Regions from separate parts of the Shewanella sp. SR43-4 genome, predicted to be linked through region 2. Evidence: predicted binding sites of a transcription regulator. Region 2 holds the regulator's gene; each other region holds the start of a gene.

Region 1 (10,966 bases), on a different contig from region 2:
AAATCAACGAGGTGTTGAACCATTTGAACTGTCCATCATATGTAAACGCATACTCTTAAGCTAACAGACTGGGTTTACAATGCAAAGAATCAATAGTTTCAACTTATTAATAAATAACCTCAACGACCTAATTGTGTAGAAAAGTGTTAATCAAATAACTGATCCGCAACAAAAGGGTTATGTTGTCGTTCATCTGCAAACGTCGACATTGGGCCATGACCAGGAATAAAACTCACATTGTGACCTAATGGCCATAACTTAGTGGTGATTGATTGAAGTAAGTCTTGATGATTGGATTGCGGGAAATCGGTACGACCAATTGAGCCACGAAAAAGCACATCGCCCACCCAGGCTAAATTAGCAAAAGCATTATAAAAAATAATGTGTCCCGGTGTATGTCCAGGGCAATGCAAAACTCGTAAATGTTGCTCACCAACACTTAACTCATCATCTTCATTAAGGTATTGGGTTGGCTCAAAAGCTTCTACACGCGGAAACCCAAAGTTTTGACTTTGTTTTACCAAGTTTTCTAACCAAAATTTATCCGCAATGTGCGGACCAATGATCGGAATAGCTAATTCGTTCGCCAATGCCGCCGCCCCACCAACATGATCAATATGCCCATGGGTTAATAATATTTTTTCAACCGTTAAGCCTAACTTAGCCACCTCGGCTAAAATCCTATCAATGTTACCACCAGGATCAACTACCGCAGCCTTCAAGGTCTTTTCGCACCAAATAACACTACAATTTTGCTGAAAAGGCGTTACGGGGATGATTTGATACTTCATTGACAACCTCGTTGTTTAATAATCAGTGGCTAATTATCGGTTAATTCTACCTAGGCAGATTTGATCTAGATAGCTATTTAAGATGATTTGCATCAAGTTAGTGATTGTTAATCATTAACATGGCTCATAAAATAACGTTACTTACGGCTGAATAAGCTTGATATCAACATTAATCATGACCCAATAGGCATTTTATGCACACAGAACTCACCTTAGCAGACATTGTTGCTCGTAAGCACTTTTTCTCGGTGCCATTAGATTATCAACAAAGTCCCAGTAAACAGATTACGGTTTTCGCTCGGGAAATTGTTAGTGTTGAAAACCAACATAAAAAACTGCCTTATTTAGTATTCTTTCAAGGTGGGCCAGGATTTGGTGCCGTCAGACCGATCAGCAATAACGGCTGGATAAAACGTGCGTTAACTGAATATAGAGTGTTATTGCTCGACCAGCGGGGCACCGGATTATCAAGCCCAATCAATGCCACCAGCTTAAGTTATATGAACGCCACCGACCAGGCTGATTATTTAAGTTTTTTCCGTGCCGACAACATTATTCGCGATGCAGAATATATTAGAGCCAAACTATCCCCAGACCAGCCTTGGAGTATTTTAGGCCAAAGCTTTGGTGGCTTTTGTGTGCTGCATTATTTGTCTGCTGCGCCTGAAGGCCTAAAAGAAGCCTACATTACTGGCGGCATACCTTCACTTAGCCGCCCTGCAGATGAAGTATATCAAGCGACATATCAACGAGTCATCGCCAAAAACAACGACTTTTTCAAACGCTTTAGTGATGCCCGCAGCTTAGTTGATAACTTAGCCAGCCACCTTTATCAAAACAAAGTGTACTTAGCCACAGGCGAATTACTGACAGTTGAAATGTTGCAATTGTTAGGGATTAATTTAGGCATGGAACAAGGGCCAGAAGCGGTCTACTATTTGCTTGAACAAGCCTTAATCGAAACACCCCACGGTATTGATGTTAATCCGTTATTTTTACATCAATTTAGTCATTTCCTCGACTACAGCACTAATCCTATTTTTGCTTTATTGCACGAATCTATTTACTGCCAACATAAGGCTTCAGCGTGGGCGGCCCATCGAGTGAGAGCGCAGTTTGAACAATTCAATTACAGTCCGAATAAGCCATTATTGTTTACAGGTGAAATGATTTACCCATGGATGTTTGCTCAATTTGAAGCATTAATGCCATTACAACCTGCAGCAGACTTAATCGCGGCTAAGAAAGATTGGCCGGCATTATATGACCTTGAAACGTTAGCGAATAATAAGGTTCCGGTAGCAGCCGCTATTTACAGCAACGACATGTTTGTCGAAATGCAATACAGTCTAGAAACCGCTAAGCAAGTCAACAATCTCAAGTATTGGCTCACCTCCGAATATGAACACAACGGCATCCGCATGGATGGCGAACGCATTCTTGATAAGCTTATTAGCCTCAACCGCGGTCATTGTTTACGTTAATGCATCAATCAACCAAGTTTGTGTGATGAAAATAAACTGGCATAAGCTTAACTAAAACAAAGCGATAAACCTAAAGTCACCGTCCGAAGAGTCAGAAATAGCATGATGAGAACCCTGTGGTAAAATCATGCTATTTATCACATATAACGGCGTCAGAAGCTTTTCACATCAGATGTACTCTCTGGGCTATGAGGTGATTGTTATTATGGTATGGAAGATCAACACCTTGGCGGAATTGATGGAGCGATCAACAAGGGCAAGCAGTGTTCCCCTTGTTGATCCTCTGTGGGCGAAGCGCTACAACATTAATATTTATCTAACCAAGGTTTATTCGACATTGAAACGAATAAAATCAATATCAAAGCCTATTATACGACTTGTAATACTTGCTCTTTAGCCAAACGAGATTTAGGTAACTTAGCGTTATAGTCTTCATCCGAATGATGATAACCAAATGCTAATGCAACTTCACACACATAACCGCCAAGTTCTTCAGCAAAAATTTCACCTAGCAACTCACTGTCTACGCCTTCCATCGGCGTAGAATCAATACCAAGGCGAGCTAAAATATGCATAGTATTACCTAATGCTAAATAGGTTTGTGACTTAGTCCATGCCGCATTGTTGCCCGCTTCATCAGTGTTTAAATCAACAAATGCGTATCCACCAAATGCAGCTTCGCGATCTTCAGGCTTAGTACGGCCATCGATAATGCCTTGATCAACCACTTTGGCATAATCTTCACGGGTATACTTAGGGTTATATGCAAACAATATGGTATGTGAAGCCGCTTTAGCATGCGGTTGGTTAAACTGAAACTTATTAGCATAAGAGTCATGTAGGCGTTGTTTTGCTTGATCACTTTCAATCACGATAAATTTCCATGGTTGAGAGTTAATAGATGAAGGTGATAACACCATTGCGTCATAAATGACGGCTAAATCTTGTTGTGATACGCGCTTAGTCGCATCATAACGTTTGGCGGTGTAACGTTTTTCTAAATCAGTAATAATAGCGTTGGTCATGTCAGACTCCATATTAATTTTAAACACTCAGAGAAAGAGTTAGCAGTGAAACGACATGTCGTAATGTTATCGATTAACCTACAATCTGGCTCAATAGACTTGATACGAACAATATAAAACAACAAAACAATATTAAAAAAATTGAGTAAATACACTATAAGACGGTTATGGTGCCAAAACATGGGGTTTTCAAGGTTTATCACTAACTAAAGTTCGATTAGGCTATTCGACCAAGCCGCCCAAAGATGCTATTTACTGCGGGTATCAAGTCATTCAGATGTTCAATCCGCCTAGCGACTTTAGCTGCCGCATACAGTGCCATGATGGCAAGGTTATCGGGTGTGTTTTGCCATTAAGCAGACAAAGAAAAACAGCCAACAAATGTTAGCTGTTTAGATAAGCGTCATAGCCTTAAACAATAGCCATGCAATGATTAGCTTTCAGTTACCACAGCACGATAGCCGCTTTGATGTTCGTCGGCGACAAACTCAATAAAGTGCTGAATACTATCAAGGCTATCTTCTTGATAATGTGACACATACAACAATTGGCTCAAGTGCTCTTTAGCGATGAGTTCAAGGGCATTTTTAATCAATCTTCGGCCTAGGTAATCTAAGCCTTGGTAAGGCTCGTCAAGGATCAATAACGTGGGCTGTTTCACAATAGCGCGAGCAATGAGCAACAAGCGTTGCTGGCCATATTCTAATTGTCTAAAGGCCGTTTTACTCAACTGGCTCATGTGTAAAATGGCTAACCATTCGGATGCAATAGCTAACTGTTGTGCTGTCGGTTGTTGATACAAACCAATCGAGTCATAAAAGCCCGATACAATCACATCTAAGGCACTGCAATTAACCCGATACTGTAAATGTAACGCTGATGACACCATGCCGATATGCTTTTTTATCTCCCAAATACTCTCGCCTGAGCCTCTTTTTTTACCAAAAATATCAATGTCGTTACTATAACATTGTGGATGATCGCCAAAAATAAGCCCTAGCAAAGTACTTTTACCACAACCATTTGGGCCTTTAACTTGCCAATGTACGCCATTATCGATGCGCCAATTAACCCCAGAGAAAATCACTTTGTCACTGTAAGCTACTCGGCCATTGTGTAACTGAAAAACCGGATTTGCGAATAATGGCTTATGTCTGTGACGACGAATAAGCGCCAACATATCTTCACTTTGTTGGCCTGATTGCGCCGTAAGTTGACTAATAAGCGGATGATTATCCCACTCAGTCTTAGTCATTATGCTGTCTAACGCGCCATGATTAAACATCGCAACATGCTCAATCCAGTCAGGCATATCTTCTTCACGTGACACGACCACCAGCATTTGTACCGTTTGCGACAACAGCTGCAAATATTGACTTAACGCTTGTCGATGGCCCACATCAAGCCCTGCATAAGGTTCGTCGAGGACTAAAAATGGCACTTGGGTTGCCACAGCACGGGCCAGCATGACTCGGCGACTTTCACCGGTAGAAAGCTGAGTAAACTGGCTATCGCTTAACCGAGTGAGATCCAGCTGTTCTAATAAGCGCTTTGTCAGTGCGTGATCATCACATAGTGTAAAAATCACCCCATAAACGCTAGTATTAGGGTCGATGTAGCCTAAAGCCTCGCTGTCATCTTGCTCAAGAATCTGTTCGAGTAACAGCTGCTGTTCATGCAGTGACACCAAAGCGACCTGCGAGTAGTCAACACCCGATAGTATGCCAGAATAGGCCAAAGCGTTATCTTGTGCTTGCTGAGTCAATAACTGGCCCAATATGGCGCCTAAATCACCTTCGGAACTAAACACGCCCCAAGATTGTTGTGATTCAATAAGCCAATCTTCAATGTTCATGGTGACACTAGACGAACGGCATTGCAGCTGAGTAAACCGAATTTCCATTGTGGCGATTATCCCTGTCTATTAATACTGATTCTTCACCAGAGTTTATCTTCTGAGTGTCTCACAGGAGTCTTAAAAAAATCGACAAAAAAAGTAGAACATTTTGGTTCTACTTTGCGATTAAAATCACTTCAGTTGATCACACTGACGATTATTCACGAAAACGGCCATTTCATGTAGCGTAGATTCAATTATCGCACCCTCTGCCATTGCTACATAATCAGCTTAATACTAAGTCTGCATAGAGACTTGGCATAATTCACGGCTCGGCCAGATTTCATAAAACATAAAATCAGCCTGGTTAGCATCACCTTGCTGTATCGTGTTTATTGCTCTTCAAACTTGTATTTTGCCTACCCAAGCTTCCCCTCTACTTCTGAGAAGATGTGAATAGGTTACTGGCAATAATCTTTCTTTGACACCTGACTGTTTTAAACCATGTCGTCACCAACCTAGTCTGGCCAAGGCGACTAGCCTGGGTAAGTTTGCCTGTCATCATCCCTCTTAACAATTTTCATCGCTTGCCACCCTGTTAACTTTTCGCTTTAGTTTTCTTTTTATATGGCTTTTTAAAACTGCGCTTTGGTGCACTGCTGGCAACACCTTGTAATGCAGAAGGTAATTGACTCGATGCTTGGGTAATTAGGTTATCTAATTGGCTGAGTAATGGCTGCATAAACGCATCATACTTAAGCCTTTTTTGACTGATGGCATCGAGGCTGTTTTCCCATAATGCGGTCATGTCTGGTGTGGTTGCAGATTCAGGTAAACTGCGGATCAAACCAACACCCACAGGTGTGGCCAGTATTGATTTACCTTGGCGAACTAAATAACCGCGCTTAAACAGTAATTCAATAATCCCAGCACGAGTCGCTTCAGTGCCTAAGCCATCAGTTTCTTTAAGAATTTTCTTAATATCGCTGTTTGTCACATAACGGCTAATGCCAGTCATCGCGCCTAATAATGTCGCGTCGGTAAAATGCTTGGGCGCTTGAGTCATTTTTTCTAGTAATTCACCACGCTCACATTGGAGTATTTGCCCTTTAACCAGCGGCGGTAATGATTGTACCGTGTCGTCGTTATCGTCATCGCTGCTAGTTGAACTAGAATCAGAACTCGCTTGATTTACTGTGGTCGCCCGCTTATACAGTTGTTTCCAGCCTAAGCTTTTGTCTTGACGCGCTTTAGTGGTAAACAAACCTCCAGCAATAGTCACTTCCACAGCGGTTTCAGCATACATATAAGCTGGATAAAACTGGGCTAAATATTGCCTCGCAACGTGTTGATATAACTTGGCTTCGTTACTGGATAACGATGACAAATTAGCAACTTTCTCTGTGGGTATAATGGCATGGTGAGCATCGACTTTACTGTCATCCCAAGCTTTAGACTTAAGCTTGGCATTTGGTGCCTCACAACCATCAACTAATGCAGCAGCACCTTTGAGTACCGCGTCCAATACTTTTGGTGCCAAAGCATGTTGCTCTTTAGGTAAATAGCGACTGTCTGAACGCGGATAGGTAATTAATTTATGGCGCTCATACAAACTTTGGCAAGTATCAAGTACCTCTTTTGCCGAGAGGCCAAAACGTTTAGCCGCGTCTATTTGCAATGCTGATAAGCTATAGGGTAATGGTGGATTTTGGCGCTTATCTTTGGCTTCAATTTTAGTCACTTGCGCTGGTTTACCATTAATACGAGCAACGACATTTTCAGCTAAGCCTTTGGCTAACACTCTGCCATCTTCATCCATGTATGGTTGGCATGCTTCACTCGGTTGCCATTTGGCGGTAAAGGTTTGTTGCTGATCGGTAACCAGATGGGCCAGCACTTCATAAAAAGACTTTGGCTTGAAATCGGCAATCTCATCATCGCGGCGCACCACTAAGCCAAGCAAAGGCGTTTGCACTCGGCCAACAGACAACACGCCTTGGTAACCCACTTTGCGCCCTTGAATGGTATAAGCACGAGTCATGTTCATGCCATATAGCCAATCAGCGCGGCTGCGGGCTAATGCAGAAGTCGATAAAGGAATAAACTCACGATTACTGCGTAACTGCCCTAACGCACGTTTGACTGCTTGTGGATTTAAATCACTAATTAATAGTCGCTGAACTTGATTGAGCTTGTCACCCTTGACGCCTAAATAAGCAATCACTTCATCCACCAGCAACTGCCCTTCACGATCTGGATCGCCAGCATTAATGATTACTGAGGCTTGCTTAACCAGTTTACGCAGCACAGTAAGTTGACTGCGAGTTTTGGTTTTAGGCATAAGCTTCCACGTTTGTGGCACTATGGGCAAATGTTCTAGCTTCCATGATTTAAATGCATCATCGTAAGCATCAGGTTCGGCTTGCTCCAATAAATGGCCAATACACCATGACACGCAATCACCATTGGCGGCAGTGATAAAGCCATCACCTTTTTTATGTGGTTTTGGCAGAACATCGGCAATAGCACGGCCGAGACTGGGTTTTTCAGCAATATATAGAATCATAATCCATTATTAGGGCGCTAAAGTTCAATTAGATAAAACTCAATGGCACCGCTTAACTGTATAAATTTACAGTATAGATTAGCGCTAAATACGCCAAGCTGCAAATACGAAATAATTCACCACTTATATCGTCAAAATATTACAATACGCAGCTTAAATCCCAAACACGATGAACAGATGAAACTCGGCCAGCGTTTAGCACAAATCAACAGTATGATCACCGTGGGTTATAGCCATATTTGGGATTGTTGTTGCGACCATGGATTTCTTGGTGCGGCATTACTCGATAGGCATGCTGCAACCACGATCCATTTTGTCGATATTGTGCCTGCATTAATGCAGCAGTTAACCGCTAAGCTTGAACTTTTTTACCCACGGCAAACTGCCAATCAATGGCAGGTACATTGTTTAGATGTGTCAGCGATACCTCTGGAGCAAGATGAGCAAACCCCATTAGTGATCATTGCTGGTATTGGCGGAGATTTGATGATCGAGTTAGTGAATACACTTTGCCAATTGCACCCTAACCGTCAAATTGATTTTATCTTGTGTCCGGTCCATCACCAGTACGAACTTCGCCAACAACTCATTGAACTTGATTGCCGTTTAATTGATGAAAAACTGATTGAAGAAAATCGCCGCTTTTATGAAATTATCTATGTGAGGCGTGACAGTCCATCGTCGCGAATAGAAAGTGATAGTGATAGTTCTACCACTAACATTAGCGCTGTGGGCGATAAACTTTGGCAATGTAACAATGACCACGAGCACAATGTTGCTATACGATATTTACACAAAGTGCTGACTCACTATCAAAAAATAACCTTGTCGAATCCGCAAAAAGCATCACAGGCGTTGCCAAATTATCTAGCAATTAAAGCACAAGTCGAACGTAAAGAACGGACGTCGACCTCCGAGTGTACGGCGCTATTTTAGACGCTGGATCCCGGCTCAAAAGCATTACCGGGATGACGGTAAAAGGAATCATATCTGGTTGACGATAAAAGTAATCGCTATTTGATTGACGGAGTAGCAGACATATTCATTTGACGATAAAAGCAATCGATATCTGATTGAAGGTATAGCAGACATATTCGTTTGACGATAAAATTAATCGCTATCTGATTGAAGGCATAGTAATAATGTCTGATAGAAGGTGTAGACAATATTGCTGTATGGTCGTATTTGAAAGAGAGCCCTTAAATCCGATGCGCTTGTATTCTCAGGTTATCACTTACTATCGTTCTTTATCGCTTTTATAGCCTCTAGCCGCGAAGCGACCTAGTATCGAGATATCTATCTTGTTATCGCTTGTTATCGAGTGTTTAAAGCGGACATAAAAAAACCAGCATTTTCATGCTGGTTTTTTATGGCTATGAAAACCTGGCTAGCTTATGGATGACACTCGTTGTGCATTTCTAAGTTAGTTCCAATGTCTTTTGAGCGGTTAGCTTTGGCATCATCATTACGTAATTGTGTTAAATGGTCCAAGTAAGCTTGGTCAACGTCATTAGTAATGTAATGACCATCAAACACTGATGTTTCAAAACGCTTAATCTCTGGATTTTCCATTCTTACGGCTTCAATTAAGTCGCTTAAGTCTTGGAAAATAATACCATCGGCACCAATGATTTTAGCAATTTCGTCAGCATCACGACCATGAGCAATAAGCTCATTTGAGGTCGGCATATCGATACCATAGACATTCGGGAAACGGATTTCAGGAGCTGCTGATGCAAAGTACACTTTCTTTGCTCCAGCTTCACGCGCCATTTCAATGATCTGCTCAGACGTAGTACCACGTACTATTGAGTCATCAACTAATAGTACGTTTTTGCCTTTAAATTCAGTGTTAATCGCATTCAATTTACGACGAACTGATTTTTTACGTTCTTGCTGACCAGGCATGATAAACGTACGACCAATATAACGGTTTTTAACAAAACCTTGGCGATACGGTAGATCCATGCAACGGGCAATTTCTAAGGCGATATCACACGAGGTTTCAGGAATAGGAATCACCACATCAATGTCATGATCTTCCCATTCTTTCTTAATTTTTTCGCCCAACTTGGCGCCCATGTTTACACGACTAGCATAAACAGACACTTTATCAATGCTCGAATCAGGACGTGCAAAATACACGAATTCGAAAATACACGGAGCATAGCTAGGATCTGCAGCACATTGACGGGTAAATAATTGTCCATCAAGTGAAATATAAATTGCTTCGCCAGGTGCCACGTCACGCATCACTTCAAAGCCAACTGCGTCTAAAGCAACACTCTCTGAAGCAACCATATATTCAGTGCCGGTAGGCGTTTCATGCTTACCAAGTACCAATGGACGGATACCAAATGGGTCACGAAATGCAACTAAACCTTGACCGATGATCATGGCCACTACAGCGTAAGCACCGCGGGTTTGCGCATGCACTTTGGCAACAGCATCAAACACTTCATCAGCACTTAAGGTTAAACTGCGCGTTTCTTGTAACTCATCGGCTAACAGGTTCAACAAGACCTCGGAGTCAGAAGTAGTATTAACATGACGACGCTTTGTCACTAGGCTTTCAGCCAGTTCAATCGTATTAGTCAAGTTACCGTTATGTGCTAACGAAATACCAAATGGCGAGTTAACATAAAACGGTTGAGCTTCTGATGCACTCGAGCTACCAGCAGTAGGATAACGAACATGTCCAATACCGGCATTGCCTTGTAAACGCTGCATATGTTTAGGCTCAAACACATCTTTGACTAAGCCGTTTGCTTTACGTAAACGAAACGCATTCATGTCAACAGTCACAATACCTGCTGCGTCTTGACCACGATGTTGAAGCACAGTTAGCGCATCATAAATGGTCTGATTAACTGTTGATTTTCCTACTATTCCGACGATACCACACATGGGTAAGGTTCCTCACTGTAAAGTGTTTTATGTTTATATTTGGGGTACAAAGCTTGACGTGTTTTCCAGATAGTTAAAAAACCACTGAATAACCACACCAAATTCAGGTACAAGTACAGAATCGTGCCACCATTTAGAATCTGGAAATGCTGTAAACGCATCCATGAAAAACAGTAAAGCACTAACGATCAACGCGCCACGAATGGCACCAAAACACAGGCCTAACACTCGGTCTGTGCCCGATAAGCCTGTTTTGGCCACTAACTGGCCGAGTAAATAATTAACGAGTGCCCCTAAGATCAGGGTAATGATAAAAAGAATAGCAATCGCCACACCGTTTCTGACTAACTCGTCCT
Region 2 (10,966 bases):
GATAACGATATTTTGTGAAGTTGCTCGTTTAAGGTAAGCGGTATACACCAAGGCGTAGCCGATTAAACTGGCAAACGTCAGCCAAGCGGTTAGGGGATTGACTAAGGCATACAGTACCACAAAGCCTAAGGCTCCGAGAGACACCGCAAATGCAGCCGCTTTGGTTGTCGATATTTTACCTTTGGGTAAAGGTCGGTTATAAGTGCGGGCCATCAAGCCATCAATTTTGCGATCGATTAAATGATTAAATGCTGCTGCTGCCCCCGCCATCATTGCAATGCCTGCCATACCAGCAACTAAAGGTTGCAGCGGCACTATGCCCGGTACCGATAAACACATGCCAACCAATACGGTCAGTAGCATAAGTGCAACTACTTTTGGTTTGGTCATTTCAAAATAAGCGCGCCATTGTAGGGTTAATTTAGGTTGAACCTGACTAATAGTAAGAGGTTTTGTCATGGTCGATCCTCGCTTATGCTTTACGCCACAGGGCGTAATTAATAAAGACTAAGGTAAGCAGCAATAAGGCTGCACCTGCATTGTGTGATACCGCGATGCCCAAAGGTAAATTCATCACCACATTGCTAATACCCAGTCCGACTTGGGTGATTACCAATAACAGTAATAAGTAACCACTGTTTCGCATTACATGTGATTGTGCATAACGTAATTTTAGCGCTAGTAGGATCAATGTTATGGCAGTAACAACGGCCCAAACTCTATGACTGACATGAATGGTCATTCGAGTTGCATAGTCTAATACCCCAAATTCAAAACTTGGATGATCGCCCTGGAATGGTGAAAAAGCATCGGCAATACGTAAGTTATCGACCCAATTACCTTCACAAATGGGTAACGAAGTACAGGCGAGAGCCGCGTAATTTGATGAGGTCCAGCCGCCAAGTACAATTTGAATGACTAATACTCCTAGACTGACTAAAGCTAACGGAACCAGTTTGCGGGCATAAGTATCACCTCCTGGGATCCGTAATGGCTTAAGCCTAAGGTACAGCAGTAGTAACAAGGCAAATAGACTAAAACCGCCAATAAGATGTGCCATCACCACAATAGGCATTAGTTTCATTGTGACAGTCCACATGCCAAGCGCTGCTTGAAATACAATTAAGACGGCTATAAAACTGGGGAGTTTTTTCGGTGCATGAGGTTGTTTAAGGCACAATACAAGGATAGCTAATACCATTAATCCTAATGCACCGGCGATGTAGCGATGGATCATTTCAAGCCATGCTTTTTCTGGCTCTATGGTCATTTGTGGAAAATGCGTTTCGATTTTTGCTAAGTCATGGCTTGCACTGGGTACCGCTAAATGGCCATAACATCCAGGCCAATCAGGGCAACCCAGTCCGGCATCAGATAAGCGTGTGTAAGCCCCCATTAAAATGACCGCTAAGGTAAATACCAAGGTAAATTTTATCAGCCGATTAATGGTCATTAGCCCACCCTCGATAATTTAAGCATTTTGCGTAAATCAGCAATCATGGCTTTACCTTGGGCAATATTGGCGTCGTGGCCAATCACATTGTCATATTGCATCACCAGGCTGCCAAGAGGATCGACAATGATCAGCTGTTGTTCAGTCAACAATGTTGCAAGTGCATCATTGGCATTGACTTGATCAAAGCCGATATTCAATTGTTTGAGTATCTTGGTGTCGCTGTGATTATTCACCACTATGATAGGGATAACGCGATCTCTATCTTTGCCTAGTGCGATATAGCTCTGGTGTAAAATATACAGACGTTCTTGACACTGCTCGTTACACTGCTCGGGGAGAAAAAAAAGTACCTGCCAAATATGTGGTTTAGGGTTTTCCATGGCTAAGTTGGCATAACTCACTTCGGGAGTGATCAGTGCCCCCTTGTTCGTCGCCGCACCATTATAGAGTTCTAGGCTTAGCACTAACTTGGCTATTGCAACCGGTAAAATAAACACCAGCAGTAATACGATTAGCGCTTTATTGCTCTTTTTCGGTAGGGAGTTCATTCCATCTCCTCTTTATCATATTGATATTATTGTTAAGTTATTTATTCACGACGAGAGTTAACGTCGATATTGTCGATATGCTATCCAGCTCATTAATCCTAAAAATACTCCTGCCATAGTGAACCATTGCAAGGCATAACCTTGATGCTTCTGCGCCGATAATGGGATCGGCACCCAAGGTTGCGGTAAGTTATAGCGCGGGACATTTTCAGGTTGTAGCACTACAGGTATTAGCGAATGTTCTAACATGTCAGCTAATGCTGCAGTGTTGATGTTTTGAAAACGTATTGGCGCATCGGCGCGTTGTTCAGCATCTAACTGATCACTAAATGGATTGGTTTGTTTTTGATATACCCGTCCATAGAGGGTGTAGTAGCGTGTTTCTAGTGGTTCAAGTTGAGGCAATATTCGACGGTCTTTGTTGGCGGCAACAAAACCTAGTTCAACGAGTATCCAAGGCTGCTCTGGGGTTATTTCAAACACTTGGTAAGCTAAATATCCCACTTGCCCTTGATACACCTGATTGTCTAGCAGCATTATTGTGTTATTAACGGGTTTTGCCAAAATCGATAAGCGGTAACCTGTGAGCAATGCCGCCTCTGACTCAGACCCAGTGGGTAACTTTGATAAATTAACCAGTGCTAACATTGCCTCATAATTGAGTGCATGCTGTTGTTGGCGCACAAGTAATGTGCTTTGCCACTCTTGTTTAAACGCTGCCCGTGATAATTGCCATAATCCTAACTTGACCAATAAGCCAAACACGACCAAAGTAATCATTACAAATAACACCCGAGACACACCCACACTCCTAAAAGGATTGCCTGTGACAACACCTTTCATTGTTAAGTTAGTTTTAGTCTCGTTGCTTGTATTCATATTATTTAACTTAGCTAGAGCCTTATTTATTATGGTTAAAGGGCAGCATCAACAATCAATGAGTCATTATCTTGGTCGTAGAGTGTTATTTTCTGTTGTCGTGATTGTGGTGCTGCTTGTGGCCTTAGGGCTAGGCTACATTCAACCTAACCCCAGACCTTATTAGTGCTGATTTACAGCACATAAACAAAAATGAATAAGCATAGCCAAACCACATCAACGAAGTGCCAATACCAACTACCCGCTTGAAATGCGAAATGTTTGTCGGGGGTAAAGTGACCCTTGATAATTCTGAGTAATAAAATAATCAAGAACAGGGTACCAATCGTCACGTGCATACCGTGAAATCCGGTTAACAAAAAGAAGGTGTTACCGTACACTCCTGAAGACAGGGTTAGGCCCATTTCTTGATAGGCATGGCTGTATTCTTCGACCTGTAAACTGAGAAACGCAATCCCCAACATCACCGTTAACGCCAACCAGATGATCAATGGCTTACGATTGGCTTTTTCGAGATTGATGTGGGAAAAGTGCAAGGTAACCGATGAGGTTAACAGGATGATGGTGTTGATTAATGGCAAACCCGTCCATGGCATCGCCTCGGTTGCGCTACCATCAGGTGTTTTCACCAAAGGCCAAATTGCTTCAAAGGCAGGCCACAGTACCTCATGAGTCATGGCATTGTTCGATGCGCCACCAAGCCAAGGTACTGAAATCATACGTGCATAAAATAATGCGCCAAAAAAAGCCCCAAAAAACATAATCTCTGAAAAAATAAACCAGCTCATTCCTTGCCTAAATGAACGATCCATTTGTGGTGAGTAAAGTCCTGCCATTGATTCATCAATAACGGTTTTAAACCAACCAAAAATCATAAAGATAATCACGGCAAAACCAGTGATTAATATGTAACTTCCTGAGGTTTTTTCAGTGGCTAATTGTTGTACATAAGTGCCTGCGCCAAATGCAATTAAAAATAAGCCTATAGCACCGATTATCGGCCAAGCACTTTGGTTTGGCACATAATAAGTTTGATACTTTGTGGTCATTTTGCTGCTCCTTGCTCTACGACGATCGTCTGTTTATCGGTGATGTCATAGAGGGTATAAGAGAGAGTCAATGTATTAATAGACGCGGGTAAATCCGGGTCCACGTAGAAAATCAGTGGTAATTCTGCTGTTGCTGATGCGGCCAAGGGTTGTTGGTTAAAGCAAAAACATTCCGTTTTATTGAAGTACGCCGCTCCTTGTCCAGGTGATACTGAAGGGATTGCTTGGCCTACGGTGTCGTGTGCAGACAGGTTTTTAACCAAAAATTGTGCGTGAGTGAGCTCACCAGGATGCACGCTTATTTGGTTCACTTTAGGGCTAAATTCCCATGGCATATCTGACTGAACTTGGGTCACAAATTCAATGGTAACGGTACGGCTTTTATCAACCACTACCGCTTCATAGCTACTGGCGCTATTTTGGGTTTTGCCATTAATCCCCAATGTATCGCAGAGCACGTCATAAAGCGGTACCAATGCAAAACCAAACCCAAACATACCAATTGATCCAGCAATCAGCATGATTAATAACTTACGATTTGATTTTTTTGGCTGTGTCATCTCATTTTATCTCCGGCGGAGTGGTAAACGAGTGATATGGCGCTGGACTGGCAATGGTCCATTCCAAACCTTCTGCAGCTTCCCAAGGGTTATCGCCAGCCGGTTTGCCACCTTTGATACATTTGAGCACCACAGCGAGAAAAATAAACTGCGATAAACCAAATGCGAATCCACCAATCGAAACAATTTGATTCACATCGGCAAACTGTACTGCGTAGTCTGGGATTCGACGAGGCATACCCGCCAAGCCTAAAAAGTGCATTGGGAAAAACAATACGTTGACAGAGATCACTGAGCACCAAAAATGCCACTTGCCTAAGGTTTCGTTGTACATATTACCGGTCCATTTTGGCAGCCAATAATATGCCGCCGCCATAATGGAAAATATCGCCCCAGTCACCAGTACATAATGAAAATGCGCCACCACAAAGTAAGTGTCGTGATACTGAAAGTCAGCAGGGGTGATTGCCAGCATCAAACCGGAAAAGCCACCAATGGTAAACAGAATGATAAACGCCACCGCAAATAACATTGGTGTTTCAAATGTCATCGAACCGCGCCACATGGTAGCGACCCAATTAAACACCTTAACCCCAGTAGGAACCGCAATTAGCATGGTGCAATACATGAAAAACAACTCGGCGAATACCGGCATGCCTGTGGTAAACATATGATGTGCCCATACTAAGAACGACAGCACAGCAATACTGGCAGTAGCGTAAACCATAGAGGAATAGCCAAACAATTTCTTGCGGCTAAAGGTCGGTATAATGGCGGAGATAATGCCGAATGAGGGTAAAATCATGATGTAAACTTCTGGGTGACCGAAGAACCAGAAAATATGCTGGAACATCACTGGGTCACCGCCACCTGCAGCATCGAAAAAGCTGGTACCGAAAAACTTGTCGGTTAACACCATAGTCACTGCGCCTGCGAGCACTGGCATCACCGCAATTAATAAAAAGGCAGTAATTAACCAAGTCCACACAAACAAAGGCAGTTTCATCCATGTCATGCCAGGAGCGCGCAAGTTAACAATGGTTACGATAACGTTAATCGCGCCCATTATCGAGCTGATACCCATGATATGGATGGCGAATACAAATAGAGCGGTGCTATCAGGGCTATAAGTGGTTGATAGCGGTGCGTAGAATGTCCAACCAAAGTTAGGACCACCGCCTTCCATGAATAGCGAACTGAGTAATATGGTAAACGCGAACGGTAAAATCCAAAAGCTCCAATTATTCATCCGCGGTAAAGCCATGTCTGGTGCACCGATCATCATCGGAATTAACCAGTTAGCTAATCCGGTAAAAGCTGGCATCACTGCGCCAAATACCATGATAAGACCATGAACCGTGGTCATTTGATTAAAAAAGTTAGGTTCTACTAGCTGTAATCCAGGCTGAAATAACTCTGCCCGAATGACCATTGCCATGGCGCCACCAGTGAGAAACATAATAAAACTAAACCATAAGTACAGCGAACCGATATCTTTATGATTAGTTGTGAGTAGCCAGCGCATGAGCCCTTTCGGCGCTCCGTGATGATGATCATCATGAGCGGTAGCTAGTGTATCGTGCGTTGTTGTGCTCATTGTCTTCCCCTACTGTCCATGGCTAGCGACATCGGCAGGTTGCACCGCCTCGCCAGAATTATTGCCCCACGCATTGCGCTCATAAGTAATCACCGCAGCCATCTTTTGTGGGCTAAGTTGACTACTAAATGCCTGCATCGCGGTGCCTGGTTTACCGTGCATAACGATATCGATATGTCCGCTAACCGGTCCGGTAACCACAGGGCTGCCAATAAGTGAAGGGAAAGCGCCTGGCAAACCAGCACCAGTGGCTTGATGACATGCGGCGCAAGTGGTGGCATAAACCTGCTCACCTTCTGTGATTAATTGCTCCAAGGTTAAGGTGGGCAGATCTTCAACGGCAACAACCTCTGGCGTTACAGCCTTTACGACGGTTTCAAGAGCCTGAGTCGCTTTTTCTGTCGCAGTATTGGTACTCTCAGTTGCTGTTGCGGCCATTGTGCTTTCAGTCTTATTTGCTTCAGTACTTGCTTCAGTACTTGCTTCATTGCCGCCAGAGAAATTACTCACATCAGCAGCTTGAACAACATCACCGGTATTATTGCCCCAAGCATTACGCTCAAAGGTAATCACTGCGGCAATCTCTTGGGCGGTAAGTTGCTTGGCAAAGGCTTGCATTGCGGTTCCTGGTTTACCGTTTAAGACGATGTTGAGGTGACCTGCAATAGGGCCTTTTATGATAGGACTGCCAATTAGTGATGGGAATACGCCTGGAAGGCCGGCACCATTAGGTTGGTGACAAGCGGCGCAACGAGCAAGATAGATCTGTTCACCTTGGGTGGTTAACTCTTCAAGAGATAAGGTTTGTGACAGTGATGCTGCTGCCGCAGCAGCGGCATTACTGGCCAGTTGCTTTTGCTCTACTAACCAGTTATCAAAATCTGTCTCTGATAATGCTTGCACCACAATGGGCATAAATCCATGGTCTTTACCGCACAATTCGGCACATTGGCCACGATAAATTCCGGGCTTATCAATGCGGGTCCATGCTTCATTAATAAAGCCTGGATTGGCATCTTTTTTAACCGCAAAAGCCGGAACCCACCATGAGTGGATCACATCATCTGATGTCATTAAAAAACGCACTTTTTGGTTAATGGGCAGTACGAGTGGTTTATCGACTTCAAGAAGATAATGCTCTCCTTTAGCCTCTATGCCATCGATTTGATCTCTGGGGGTCGATAATGTGCTGTAAAATTCGATGTCTTTATCAAAATAGCTGTAATGCCATTTCCACTGCGACCCAGTAATTTTGATGGTGAGATCCGCATTGCTGGGGTCTTCCATGGCAATTAAGGTTTTAGTGGCTGGAATAGCCATGGCGATTAAGATGATGAAAGGAATGACGGTCCAAGCTATTTCCACTTTAGTACTTTCGTGAAAATTTGCCGCAACAGCGCCTTTTGATTTGCGATGGTAAATCATTGAATAAATCATGATCCCAAACACCACTAACCCAATGGCACAACAGATATAAAGTATCGTCATGTGGAGGCCATAAACCTTACCACTGATATCTGTCACGCCTTGAGTCATGTTGAGGGACATTTCTGATGCCCCAAGCGGAAGTGCTATAAACACCACCAGTAAACAATACCACCATTGCTTCACAAGACTGCTCCTCTGTTCATTGCAAATAGCAATTACAAAGAAAAGTCACACAGTAATTCTCTGCTCTATGCAAACTTTTCGGTTCCCGAAAAAAGTTTGATGACCTCAAAGTACCTTGGTGGCAGTAAACAGGTTGTTTACGGTTTTATTATTAGCGGTGCACCACGCTTGTACCTACTACTGAACTTATCAATATTGAGTTGGCTCATTTGTCTGAAAGTAATCTTAATCACTGTCATTCATGTCCAATTAAAGATGAATAATATTTCATCCTTGGGAACAACATTAGCTGTAGATTAAACATTGATCAAGATCACTTTGTTGGCTAATTGACTGAAAAAAGATGAAAAAAAAGCCCTGAATTCAATACAGGGCTTGGTAAGTAAGGGTTAATGCTTAGTGAAATGAGCAAAAATTACTTGTTCCATTTATTAATGTAGGGCTAACAAGTTGATGTTTGTGAGGTAAGTGAGCATTCACATCCTCAATTACCACACCTAAAGCCCGTGCACTTTTAGCCACAATTTCTAATCGACGACTATCACGAGCGTCAAGTGAGCTTGTCCAAGTGACGACAGCACTTGATGTTCCACTGGTAAGCGCTTTTTCCATCGCCCATAAGGTTTCGACTTCGTCTTTAGTGTGCACCAGTAAAATACGGTCCATTCTCACGCCAGCATTTGCCAGCATATGTTTATAGCCAATGTGTGGTGGGCTAATTAACACAATCCATCGACCTTGTTGGCTCAATGTGGCGAGTTGACTACACAACTGGCTCAACTCAGCTTCACCTTGGGTGACTGTTTGTAATGTGCGAATGGTTTGGTTGCCATGCAATTCTGTTTCAGCTAAATCTACCCATAAGCCTGGGTGACGTGGCGCGATGCCCATTAGTTTGTTCATAACCAATCTCCATTACGGATAACGCCAACGGCAAGCCCTTCGATGGTTAGGCTTTGGCAACTTAAATCAACTTTAATCGGGGTGTAATCGTCATTTTCTGCGTGCAGATAAATCACATTACCTTTTTGTTCAAATCGTTTTACGGTGACGTCATCATCAACACGCGCTACTACAACTTGGCCATTACGTGCTTGTTGCATTTTATGAACCGCGAGTAAATCGCCTTCTAAAATACCGATGTTCTTCATGCTGTCACCACGAACGCGCAACAGAAAGTCTGCGGCAGGTTTAAACATGCTCGGGTCGACTTGATAATACTGTTCAACGTGCTCTTGAGCCAAAATAGGCTCACCAGCTGCAACTTGTCCAATCAGAGGCAAACCGGTTTCAATCTGTTCTTCATGAGGTAAGCGAATACCTCGAGAGGTTCCAGGCATGATCTCGATAAAGCCTTTTTTGGCTAATGCTTTTAAATGCTCTTCGGCAGCATTAGCACTTTTAAAGCCAAGACGTTTCGCAATTTCAGCACGAGTGGGTGGCATACCTGTTTCGGCGATATTGTTTTTAATTAAGTCTAATATTTCTGCTTGGCGCGGCGTTAACGGTCTCATGATGATTCCTGTCTTTTTATACAGTGACTGTCATTATATACAGTGTTTGTGTTCGTGCAAGTATTAACCAACTATTTTTTGTGTTTTATTGGTTTTTTGTAACTTAAATTGATGTTTTTATTAGTTATTATATATTTTTTATCTTGCACTATGCCTTAAAGTGAGAGCTTACGCGTAAAGATAAGTCGGCCAGATAGTGTAAGCAGGGTGGTTTCTGGTATCCTATACGATAATATTACAATGGCTTATGTTGCGAAAATAACCATGTCAAAACCAGATTCAATATTTTTACAAGCATTAAAATGGGTTCAGAAATGGATGGTACAGACCATTGTGGTGCCCCATGATCCGTTTGATGACCTCAATATAGATCCGACCAAGCCCTTGGTTTATTTGATGAAAACGGAATCTATTAGTGATATTGCCGCCTTGAGCGAAATCACTGAAGGATTTGGTATGCCAAGTCCTTATGAGCCGTTACAGCTTGATGGTTTAAGAGTGCCTCGAGTGGTGTGTTTAGAGGGGCGTAAACCTCTATTTGGTAAACGTGAAAGTGGTGAGAAGTTCCTTAATTATTTTACCCGTTTATTATCGCTTCATAGTGAGAATGCTGACCTTGATATTCAATTAGTGCCAGTTTGTCTTTATTGGGGACGTACTCCTGGTAAGGAAGAAGACAGCATGACAGCGGCTGTTTTTGAAAGAGAAAACCCAACTTGGTTACGTAAGTGGCTGATGATTTTATTTTTAGGGCGACATAATTTTGTGCAGTTTTCTAATGCGTTATCGCTGCGCCATATGGCGGATGAGCACGGTACAGATAAAAGAATTGCGCATAAATTAACCCGTGTCGCGCGAGTGCATTTCCGTCGCCAACGTAAAGTTATGACAGGGCCACAATTACCTAATCGTCAAATGCTATTTGCCTCTTTATTAAAGTCAGATTCAATTAAAAAGGCTATTGAAGAAGAAGCGGTCAACAAAAAAGTATCTCCTGAAAAAGCCCGTGAAACTGCGATTGAATACCTCGATGAAATTGCCGCAGACTATTCAGATAGTTTAGTGCGCATTGCCGAGCGTTTTCTCACTTGGTTATGGAATAAATTATATAGCGGTATCAATATCAAAGGTGCTGAACAGGTAAGACAGCTTCACCATGATGGCCATGAAATTGTCTACGTACCTTGTCATCGCAGCCATATGGATTACTTGTTGCTGTCATACATTTTGTATTATCAGGGTATGGTTCCGCCGCATATTGCGGCCGGTATTAACTTGAACTTTTGGCCAGCAGGGCCAATGTTCCGCCGTGGTGGAGCATTCTTCATCCGCCGCAGCTTTAATGGTAATAAACTGTATACCGCAGTATTTCGTGAGTATTTAGATCAGTTATTTGCTAAAGGTTATTCGGTTGAGTATTTCACCGAAGGTGGGCGTTCGCGTACAGGGCGTTTACTTGCGCCTAAAACCGGCATGTTGGCAATGACCATAAACAGTGTACTACGCGGCATAGAGCGCCCAGTGACGTTAGTGCCAGTATATTTAGGTTATGATCATGTGATGGAAGTGGCCACTTACCACAAAGAATTAAGCGGCAAGAAAAAGAAAAAAGAATCTGTTTGGCAGTTATTTGGTGCGCTGCGTAAACTCGGCAATTTTGGCCAAGGTTATGTTAATTTTGGTGAGCCGATTAACTTACAGCACTTCTTAAATCAACAAGCGCCAGAATGGCGTAGCGAACTGGCGAAAGAG
Region 3 (10,966 bases), on a different contig from region 2:
AAGCGTGGTACGCCATTGATAAGCCACCAACGTCGCCGATATTTTCACCTAAACTGTTACGTCCGTTGACAAAGTTTTCTGGAATAGGCTCATATTTGCTGTACTGTTCAGCCAGTTTATCGGCTTTAGCATCAAAGGCTGCGCGATCTTTGTCGGTCCACCAATTACGCTGAATACCATTGGCGTCTGATTTAGAGCCTTGATCATCAAATCCATGACCCATTTCGTGACCAATGACCGCACCAATACTGCCATAGTTAACCGCGGGATCTGCGTTTGGATCAAAAAATGGAGGTTGTAATATAGCCGCAGGGAACACAATCTCATTAAACGAGCTGTTGTAATAGGCATTGACTGTTTGCGGGGTCATGCCCCAACGATTACGATCGGTTTTTTCCAGTTCCTGAGCTACGCTGTCGGCTTGGAAGTATTTGCGCAGATTTTTAATATCACCGACTAAATCATTTTTAGTCAGGGTTAAACCATCAAATTCTTGCCATGAATCTGGATAACCAATTTTAGGGTTAAATGCCGCTAATTTAGCATGGGCATTCACTTTAGTTTCATCGCCCATCCACTCTAAACCATCAATACGCTGTCCAAGTGCTGTGCGTAAGTTTTCAACTAATTCGGCCATTTGTTGCTTAGACGACTCAGGAAAGTAACGTGATACATACACTTTACCGATTGCAAAGCCCAATGATTGAGTGCCTGACATTTCTTCTACCGCGCGTTTCCAACGTGGACGAGGTTGTTCTTGGCCTGTTAACTCTTTGCCATAAAAAGCAAAGTTAGTATTGAAAATATCTTCTGATAATAATCCGGCATTATTACTGACCGTGTGGTAGGTCAGATAGTCCTGCCATACATTTAATGGCTGTTGATTTATCAAGTCAATGATAGCCTTAACCGGTTCAGGTTCAGATATATTGAGTTGAGGGACTTGATAGCCTGTTTGTGCAAAATATAAATCCCAGTCAAATCCAGGATATTGCTGAGCAAGATCTGCGCGCTTAAGTTGGTTTAAGGTTAAATCGCGATTACGACGTTTCTCTCTAGGCCATTGTGCTTGTGCTATTTTAGTTTCAAGTGCAAGAATCGCCGCGGCACGTTTTTCACCGTCTTTTATCCCCGCAAAAGCCAACATTGCAGCGATATGCTCAACATAAGCTTTACGAATATTCACAAAGCGATCACTTTCTTCTAGGTAATATGAACGGTCTGGTAAACCCAAGCCACCAGCGCCAATGGTCATTTCATATTGATTAGGGTCTAAACGGTTAAACCACATTCCACCCCAAATAGGTGATGATGTACCTGTAAGCCAGGCTTCGCCGAATATTTTTGTTAAGTCTTGAGTCGAGTTGATTGCCGCTATTTGATCTAAGGTGCCTTTAATTGGTGTGATACCCAACTTATTAATGGTTTCGGTATCCATATAGGCATGATAAAAATCAGCAATTAATTGTTCTTCTGCATTTAAATCACTGCGGCCAGCAATATCATCAATAATTGCTTTGACTTGATCTTCACTGCGCTCAGCTAAGGCATTAAATGCGCCGTAACGGGTTTTGTCTGCTGGCATGACAAAGTTGTCGTACCAATGACCACTGGCATACATAAAGAAGTCATCGCCAGGTTTAACCGCTTCATTACGCGCTGTTAAGTCAATACCAAAAGTACCTAATTCAGCTTTAGCAGGAGCAGGCGAAGTGACGGCTGCAACCTGAGTATTTGTTGTATCAGATACACCACAACCTGCTAATAGTGCAGTGGTTAATCCAATCGCAATTAAGGATCTATTCATTGTTATCGTATTCCTTAGCCAATGTGTTGACAGAGTTATTTGCTTCGTCATCTTGAAAGAATGACACAAAATGTCAACATTTGAATTGTTAGCAAATTTTAGCAACTAGGTTATGAATAAGACATTTCAGCGATGAATCTTCCTTGTTAACTATGGTTTTTGCCACTTATCTCGCGATGATTTTACACCGTAAAAATAGTATAATTTGAATAAACTCCATGTGTGGAGTATTATTGGTTGTGGTAATGATTCGTTTTATATCGCTGTATAAATCTCTGAGGGGGCTGGATATGTCTGCAATTGAGCAAGCTGTGTTACAGCAAAATCCTGAAAAAACTGCCCAAGTCGCGCTGAAGGTGTTTTTTAATATCATGGATGCTTGGCATGTAAGAGCAAAAGATCAAATTGTGCTGTTAGGTAGGCCGGCCGAGTCGACATTTTATAATTGGAAAAAAGGTAAAGTGTCGTCATTGTCGCCAGATACCTTGGAGCGTATTTCATACGTTTTAGGCATTTATAAAGCCCTTGGGAGTTTATTTCCGACAAGAGATCAAGCCGATGCTTGGCCTCAAAAAGTCAATCAAGCCTTTAATAATCAAACAGCTTTGGAGTATATGCTAAAAGGTAGCATGATAAATTTGAGTGATATGCGGAGATACCTTGATGCACAACGAGGTTAATACCATTGAGCCTAACGCGGATAAGCTGTACAGATTAGTGCCCAGCCATTTTCCGCCTATCGACTTATTTGAACAGGTCGCCAACCCTGATGAGCTTGAGATAGTCTTTGCTATTGAATCACTCACCAACGACCGCTTACGTGAAGAAGCAGGCGACTTGGCCCTGGTGCCAGTAGAACAACGTATTTCTGGTATTGGAACCTCGCCAATAATGGCGGCATTTACCCATATTGGTACGCCATCACGCTTTACCGATGGTTGTCAATTTGGAGTGTATTATGCGGCTAAAACGTTACATACCGCCTTTGCTGAAACCATTTACCACCGAGAAGTGTTTTTACGCGCGACTAATGAGCCCGATACCGAACTCACTATGCGTTGCTATATTAATCAAGTCGCGTTGGCACTGCATGATATTAGATCCCAAGAATTTGATGACTTACACACAGATGACTACGCGATAGCACAGCAATTTGCTAAAGCATTGCGTGCCCGTGACAGTAACGGCCTGGTATATCGTAGTGTAAGAGACTGTGGTGGTGAATGTATTGCGGCATTCAAACCTAAAGCCGTCACAATCCCACAGCAAGGTGGGCATTACAAATACATCTGGAGTAGTAAAAAGCAAAAGATTGAGCACATATTAGAAGTCAATTTGATTAAGTAACCGCAGCCTTTTATCGGTTCTCATCTTCAGATAAACAAATGTAAAATGAATCGCATTTAATGCTACAACTCGTTTAATACCTAAATCTTTTACACGTTAGGCGCTCAAGCCGCTATCTAGAATCAACCTCACTATTCTATAAATTGCATTATCTCTTATGCTTAAACTTTCCGGTTAATCTGGCAGTTGTTGCAGTGACTTATCGATTTGCTCAGATAACTGAGCCAATAAATGGCTGTATGCACTAACCATGTCTGGTGCCGTTGCTCCTGCTTTGGTGACAGCAGTGAAGTGTTGCTGGGTGATATGTCGGTTTACTTGGTTATCGATAAGATCCCAATAAACATTTAGTCTGACATTGTTACTGTCTCTGCTTAAGCTCATAAGCTTTATTTTGACACTGTACTGCGGGCTATTTTCTGCTCCCCAGGGGAATAACACTAACTTACGACTATGATCGCTTTGGTTGAGATTAATACTCACGACACGGCCGATACCTTGATCTAATGGCTCAGCCCAGTAGCTGTTGGCTATTCTTTGTAGGCTGCCATCTTCAAGCGGATATACCATTTGAGTAAAGTTTAGGTACTCGGGTATTTCAATAGGGCCAATGCCAATATCGTATTCGAGTGATGTACTGCCGGGCTCTATCTGCAAGGACGGTGCGGTTAACACAAAGTACTGTTTTGGCGGTGAGCTTTGGCAGCCGCTGATCAGGCTAAGTGCCAATAAACTCACACTCCAATATAGTGATCTCATCCAAGATAGCCTCATAACATTATTCTCCTTGCTTACCACGTATAATCGCCTCGGGTTGCTCATCTAAGGTTTCACTTAAACTACGTAACGCCCGAGCTGTGCGGCTAATCTCTGCCAATGTATTGGTTAATTCAATCACGAGTGGGGAGTTTTGATCTAAAGAATTACCTGCTTGATTCGCCAACTGATCAATACTGACTAATGTTTTGTGCAGTGCCGCTAAACTGAGGTTGAGAGACTCAACCATTTGCGGTTCATCTTTATTCAACTGCATTAGTAAACTATCTAGTTTAGCCAGTACTTCGGCACTCTTGGTGCCTAATGTCGCCTGAGTTGTATCAATATGCGCAGCGGTGTTTCTAACGGCTGTTGCAGCGCTATCAAAATTATCCAGCGCTTGCTGTATTTTGCCACTGGCGGCAATGTCGCTAAGTTGCTGAGCCAATTTATCCACATTGGTGATGACGTTTTTCAAGTTCAATGATTGCAGATCTTTAAACAAGGATTCGAAATCAGTCGCTATGGTTGGTAGCTCCAATAATGAATCTTTGTCATCATGGAAATGTGCGGATGTGTTGGGATAAAAATCTAACTCAACATAGAGTTGTCCGGTTAATAAACTCAGATAATTCAGCTGAGCACGTAAGCCATTCTCTATCGCATGGGAGAAAAACTCTTCTCCCACTTGTATGCCTTTAAGATTGATGCGTTTCAACAGTAAATCGGCGTGAACTGAGGCCGTGACACCTTGGCTACTGTCGTTGGGGAAATCAATGCTAATATCGCTTATTTCACCAATGATTACGCCTTTTAACTTCACTGGCGCACCGACTTGAAGCCCTTGTACTGAGTTATTGAAATACATGACCACAGGCGCTTTTTCGGCAAATATTCGCCCACCAGAAAAAAATAGCAGGGCAATAAACACTAAAAGAATCGCGCCAAAGATAAAGGCCCCAATCGCAAGAGGAAGTCGCTGGCTTTTACTCATGATGCCTCCACTTTATCAGCACGATTGAGAAATTGTCGCACTCGAGCTTGGCTACTGTTAAGTTTTAATTCTCTCGGATCGCCACAATCAAGCATGGTATTGGTTTGATTATCGAGAAACACACAGCGGGTGCCGATTGACAATATACTGGGTAGCTCGTGCGATACGATAATCACGGTCGAGTCCAGTGCTTGGCAAATTTGCACAATTAGGTGATCTAAGCGCATAGAGCTAATGGGATCTAAGCCTGCTGAAGGCTCATCAAAAAATAACAATTGTGGATCCAGTGCAATCGCGCGTGCCAAGCCTGCACGCTTATGCATACCGCCACTTAATTCGGCAGGGTAAAATTTTTCAAATCCAGCTAAGCCAACTAAAGCAAGCTTATATGCCACAGCCTCTGCTATTTGCCGATCCGAAAGGTCGGTATACAGTTGTAGCGGTAAAGCCACATTTTCGGCAAGCGACATACTGGAAAACAACGCGCCAGTTTGAAACGTGATCCCCCAGTCTTTGAGCATGGCCACTTGCGCTGGTTCATCAGCGTCATAAAAGTTTTTACCTTGATAAAGTACTTCTCCCTTAAGTGGGGTTAACAATCCTACCATTGATTTAAGTAAGGTTGTTTTGCCGCAACCGCTTCCGCCAATGACAAAAAAGATATCATTTTTGTTAATCTCGAAGTTCAGTTGTTTTTGTACCTCGGTCGTACCATAACCGACACTAAGATTGCGTACACTGATGAAGGCATCATCCACCATAATTAGATCCCTAACTTATCGTATAAGATATTGAGCGCGGCATCGGAAACCACCAGAAACACAATGGCTTTAACTACAGCACTGGTCGTGGCTAAACCAACGGCATTAGAATCTCGCCCGCATTTAAGCCCGGCCTGACAACCTGCAATCGCAATCAAAAAACCAAAAATAAGGCTTTTTATCAACCCGGTGGATATGTCTACCCAATCAATGGCAACCTGAGTTTGTAAAATATATTGGGTGTAACTCACGCCCATGCCATTGGCAACTACTGCACCGCCGATCATGCCAATCACGTCAGAGTAAATGCACATTAACGGCATAATGAAAATCAATGCCAACAAGCGAGGTAACACCAGAAACTCCATGGTGGAAATACCCATGACTCGCAGCGCATCAATCTCTTCATTGACCTGCATGGTGCCTAATTGAGCGGCATACGCGGCTCCCGTTCTGCCAGCCATAATGACGCCTGTCATCAGGGCGCCCATTTCGCGTACCATTCCAATCGCCACTAAGTTAGCGACATACACCTGAGCACCTAACTGACGCAGCTGCACTGAACCTAAATAGGCTAAAATCATTCCAACTAGCAGACTAATCAAAGTGACAATCGCCAGTCCTTTAGGCCCTGCTTGTTCAATAAAAAATACGATATCACTGCGCCGAGTACTGGCTTTACCTCTTAACCAACGCCCTAATGCCAACGTGCTTTCCCCGACAAACACTAAGCCATCGTGCACCTGTAAGCCTTGTACAATCATGCCTTTACGAAGCGTGACCCACATGCCACCAATGACACCATCATTCGCCGTTTGATACACAGGCACATCGGTAGCTAGCTGCAGTAATTGTTGTAATCCTTGTGGGGTATCTTGAATATTGAGGGTTATTTTTTGTTGTTCACACCAGCGGGATAATTGTAATAAGGCAATGGCAAGGCTTGAATCCCACTGAGATAATTCAGTCGTCACTAATCTGACAGTATGGCAAGTTGCGGGAAGAGCGGCACAAATATCGGCACCTAGTGGTGCTTGGCCTAATTGCCAATCACCTGCAAGACTCAGGTCGCAGTTGTCATCGTGCATGTCGATATCAAATGTGGCGAGTGTCATACTAGACCCCAAAAAAAAGTAGCAATCAAGTGTATGTTTGCATCAAGTTCATTGTTGTACTGATCACAAGTGTAGACCAATCGCTCAAATTGTATTTTGACCTTGAACAAATAAACTCATTAACTATTAAACTGATAACGCTATCTAGCTGGCTAATAACAACCTTCAATGGCTAAATATGCCGCCTGCATATCGCGATTTAACATAAATAAACTTGCACAGACAAAATTTAGCGCTACTATGTACCCTATAAATGATACTGTGTTTTTATACAGTATTCGATATAACTGTACGAGGTTAGCGTATGCGCTTTATTCCCATTGTCGCCAGTGCTGGCATTACCGGTTTTGAAAGCCCTGCTGCTGAGTATCTTCAATTAGGCCTCAGTCTTGATGAGATGTTAGTGCAACATCCAAGTTCGACTTTTATCGGCTTAGCCCAAGGGGAGTCAATGCAAGGTGTTGGGATATTCGATGGCGACTTACTGATTGTCGATCGTCATGAAACGGCTAAAAGTGGCGACGTGATTGTGGCTAATTTTAATGGTGAATTTGTGTGTAAAATTCTCGATCTGCAACGGCGAATGCTAGTGTCATCTCATGAGCAACATTTACCAGTAACTATTTGCGATTATGATGACTTTAGTATTGAAGGTGTAGTGATCCGCTCAATTCGTTGTCATCGACAAAGCCCCATGTTTGTTAGCCACCAAGGGTAAGCAACAATGTTTGCCTTAGTTGATGCCAATGCTTTTTATTGCAGTGCTGAACAGGTATTTCGCCCTGATTGGCGTGGTAAGCCAATCATTGTACTGAGCAATAACGACGGTTGTATTGTGGCTGCTAATCGACAAGCAAAAGAAGCGGGCATACAAAAATTTCTACCCTATTTTCAAGTTAAAGCGCTATGTGCCGAGCGTAATGTGATTGTGTGTTCATCTAACTATGAGCTCTATGCCGATTTATCAGCAAAAATGATGGCGATAATAGGCCGCTTTGCGCCCGATCAGCATGTGTACTCCATCGATGAATGTTTCCTGTCGTTTAAACACAGTTACCCCGCGATTAAATGCCTGCATACCCATGGTCAGTTAATCCGTCGTACGGTTTGGAAAGAAGCACGTTTACCTGTTTGTGTCGGTATGGGTGACACCTTGACCTTAGCCAAGATAGCCAATCATGCCGCTAAAAAAATTCCAGGGTACCAAGGTGTTTGCGTAATTGAGACATTGCAGCAACGCACTGACATTTTGCGTCAGCTTGCGGTCGGTGATGTATGGGGCATTGGTAGGCGCATAAGTAAAAAACTTGAAGTAATGAATATTCGCAGCGCATATGATCTTGCCTGTATGCCACCGAGCCTTGCGAGAAAACAATTTAGTATTGAAATAGAGCGAACCGTTCGTGAACTGAATGGTCAAGTCTGTAAACAATGGGATGAGGTAAGGGCAGATAAAAAACAAATTTTCTCGACTCGTAGTGTTGGTGAGCGCATCACTGACTATGAATTGCTATTACAGGCATTGAGCAAACATATCGCTATCGCGGCGCTTAAAGCGCGTCAGCAAGGCTCGTATTGCAAAACCATGTTGCTGTTTGCCAGTAATTCCCCCCATGACGAACGGCCCGTGAGTGATAAGGTCATTGTCCATTTCCCTTGTCCGACACATTGCTCTATTGAACTCACCAAAGCGCTTAGACAAGCTGCACCAAGGTTGTTTCGCGTCGGTGTGCGGTATTACAAAATTGGCGTAGGCCTCGTTGATTTAGCCAGTGAGAAATATTTTCAATTTGATTTATTCAATCCTGCTAAGGTCGATTATGCCCTCATGCACACCCTTGATAGCATCAACCAACGTTATGGCCGCGATACTGTGTTTCTTGCTGCACAAGGAATACAACAAAAGTGGGCAATGCGTCGTGATTTGCTTACTCCTCAATATTCAACTCAATGGAAATGCTTACCCAAGATTAAATGTTAATATTTTTATGGGTTCCATCATTAAAATTGTCATTGAGCAAATAAAATAGAAATCACTGATTCGATTATTGATATTGAGCTAAGCGTGGCACCGGTCACAAAATATCAATGCTAATTGGCATATGCCATTAATCGGCGTATATATAGCATATGCTAATTACTGTTAATCGATAATGGCAAGCATTAATGTCATCAACCATAACCATTTATGCCGTTTAAACTAAATGGTATCTCGATGATAAAATTGAATATTGTACAGTGAGGACAGCCCCCATGATTACAGCCATACCCATGAAAGCGGAAAATATTTCCAACCATTTTAGCAAAGCCGATGAGGTACTGTTTATTAATGACCAAGCTCAAGTAGTCGGGCGTTTTACCAACCCCGCTTTACTCGATGGATGTGAGGGCAAGCAGCAATTAGTCAGTTTGATACTGGCACAAGGCGCGAATCGGGTGATCATACGTAATATTGGCCAGCAGTTATTGTCTAAGCTACTAAACCAGAATTTGAGTGTATTTCATGCAAAAAACGGCCGTACAGAGTTACAGCATTTTGCGGCTGCTGTTTTATCCGACTGTGAACAATATACCCAGGTAAGTCAGGGGCGTCCGTCAGTGAAACATATTGCTAAGCAAGCTAATGGCGGTTGTTGCGATCATGATCATGCTGATGGAGAAGCGGGCTGTCACAGTGGACCTGAGGCGAAACGTTGCTGTGAAACCAAAGCGGGCGCAGAAAGCGCCATGATGAAACCTTGCTGTAATAAAAAGCACTCACTCATGCACCAACATTAGTGAATGCGCAGGTCGAAGTGATGTGCTTACAGCGCTGTTAGTTTTAAATCATAGCGCTGTAATTTACGATATAAGGTACGAACACTGATATTAAGCTTAATGGCTAATTCTGCAGGAGACCCTTGAAATTGCTCACAGACCTGAAAAAGATACCTATACTCAACGTCATCTAATGACATAATCGTGGTTGCCGTTTTTAGGGAATTGTTTTCTTCGGTCGACAGGTGATTAGGTTGAACAATTTCAGGTAAATCACTGCTGTGGATCATATCTTCGTTGGCTATTAATGCTGATTGCTCAATAATGTTTTTCAATTCACGAATATTACCTGGATAGGCATAACGACTGAGTAAGGTTAACGCATTAGCTGAAAACTTTTTATGTTTGTATTCAGAATATTTAATAAAGTGATTAACGAGCGTTGGAATATCATCATGGCGTTCACGTAACGAGGGTAAGTAAATCGGAAATCCTGCAATGCGATAATACAAATCACGTCTGAATTCTCCTTTTTCAACTAAATCGAGTAAATTTTTATGGCTGGCGCTGACTAATCTAAAATCAGAACGTTTTTGTTTTAAGCCCCCAACGGCGCGATAGCATTGAGTTTCAAGTAATCTGAGTAACTTGACTTGCATATTCATTGGTACGTCGCCAATTTCATCAAAAAACACCGTCCCACCATGGGCGATTTCAATCAGACCTTTTTTGCTGGTGGTCGCCCCGGTAAAGGCACCTTTTTCATAGCCAAATAATTCACTTTCGAATAGATTCTCACTCAGTCCGGTACATTCAATCACCACAAATGGCTTATCACTTCTACTGCTGGCTTGATGTACAGCTTTGGCGACCAGCTCTTTACCAGCGCCTGTTTCACCTTGCAATAGTACTGCAATGTTGGATTGAGAGGCGCGATTTATCCGATTGAGCATTTCCTTAAACGGCGCGGATTGACCGACCATAGTGCCTTTTTTAGATTCGATCGATGCATAATCAATAGCATCTAGAATCTCTAGAAACCCTAAGATTTGGCCATCATTATCTTTAATCGGTTTCATTAAAATATCGCAATATGACTTGCCATGAGCCGTGCTATGGATATGCATCGCATTGGCTGCTCTAGTCGTACTCAAGCATTGCTGTAAAGGGCAATCTTCGCCGTGTTTGTCACAAGGTTCGTTACTGTGATGGGAAATCTGATGACACTTACTTTGACCCAATATCACTTTGGTCTCATATGTTTCTGCATAGGCTTCATTGACCGCATGTATGACATAGTCTGGGGTAATAAATATTGCCGGTTTATCAATCGCGTTTATCATCGATTGGACTACGGTAGTGTTATCCATTTATTGCTCTCGCTTGTCTACATATGCATCAGTTAATTCTAATATGTCATTATAGGTGC

The links. Region 2 encodes LexA, which represses DNA repair genes until DNA is damaged. Its sites were predicted from a motif close to TACTGTATNNNNATACAGTA; they were not measured.
Positions count from the first base shown of each region.
Region 1: H5123_RS15090 (DNA topoisomerase III) is a predicted target of LexA. The motif match lies at 7,758-7,777, and genes of this name have one in related genera.
Region 3: H5123_RS06440 (LexA family transcriptional regulator) is a predicted target of LexA. The motif match lies at 7,038-7,057, and genes of this name have one in related genera.

Region 1 covers NZ_JACJEB010000013.1:69,909-80,874, forward strand. Annotated here, with positions in the region: gene H5123_RS15065 (XdhC family protein) at 1-23, opposite strand, end outside; gene H5123_RS15070 (MBL fold metallo-hydrolase) at 147-791, opposite strand; gene H5123_RS15075 (alpha/beta fold hydrolase) at 986-2,275, shown strand; gene H5123_RS15080 (nitroreductase family protein) at 2,644-3,300, opposite strand; gene H5123_RS15085 (ATP-binding cassette domain-containing protein) at 3,734-5,203, opposite strand; gene H5123_RS15090 (DNA topoisomerase III) at 5,736-7,703, opposite strand; gene H5123_RS15095 (tRNA (adenine(22)-N(1))-methyltransferase TrmK) at 7,881-8,639, shown strand; gene purF (amidophosphoribosyltransferase) at 9,096-10,610, opposite strand; gene H5123_RS15105 (CvpA family protein) at 10,644-10,966, opposite strand, start outside.
Region 2 covers NZ_JACJEB010000006.1:90,191-101,156, forward strand. Annotated here, with positions in the region: gene cyoE (heme o synthase) at 1-459, opposite strand, end outside; gene H5123_RS08480 (heme A synthase) at 473-1,453, opposite strand; gene H5123_RS08485 (hypothetical protein) at 1,453-2,004, opposite strand; gene H5123_RS08490 (SURF1 family protein) at 2,062-2,805, opposite strand; gene H5123_RS08495 (DUF2909 family protein) at 2,831-3,049, shown strand; gene H5123_RS08500 (cytochrome c oxidase subunit 3) at 3,057-3,932, opposite strand; gene H5123_RS08505 (cytochrome c oxidase assembly protein) at 3,929-4,492, opposite strand; gene ctaD (cytochrome c oxidase subunit I) at 4,494-6,089, opposite strand; gene coxB (cytochrome c oxidase subunit II) at 6,099-7,700, opposite strand; gene H5123_RS08520 (cell division inhibitor SulA) at 8,097-8,603, opposite strand; gene lexA (transcriptional repressor LexA) at 8,600-9,214, opposite strand; gene plsB (glycerol-3-phosphate 1-O-acyltransferase PlsB) at 9,479-10,966, shown strand, end outside.
Region 3 covers NZ_JACJEB010000004.1:275,035-286,000, reverse strand. Annotated here, with positions in the region: gene H5123_RS06475 (M13 family metallopeptidase) at 1-1,807, opposite strand, end outside; gene H5123_RS06470 (antitoxin Xre-like helix-turn-helix domain-containing protein) at 2,098-2,487, shown strand; gene H5123_RS06465 (RES family NAD+ phosphorylase) at 2,471-3,154, shown strand; gene H5123_RS06460 (membrane integrity-associated transporter subunit PqiC) at 3,329-3,913, opposite strand; gene H5123_RS06455 (MlaD family protein) at 3,933-4,904, opposite strand; gene H5123_RS06450 (ABC transporter ATP-binding protein) at 4,901-5,665, opposite strand; gene H5123_RS06445 (ABC transporter permease) at 5,668-6,780, opposite strand; gene H5123_RS06440 (LexA family transcriptional regulator) at 7,085-7,498, shown strand; gene H5123_RS06435 (Y-family DNA polymerase) at 7,505-8,761, shown strand; gene H5123_RS06430 (NifB/NifX family molybdenum-iron cluster-binding protein) at 9,034-9,558, shown strand; gene H5123_RS06425 (sigma-54-dependent Fis family transcriptional regulator) at 9,585-10,907, opposite strand.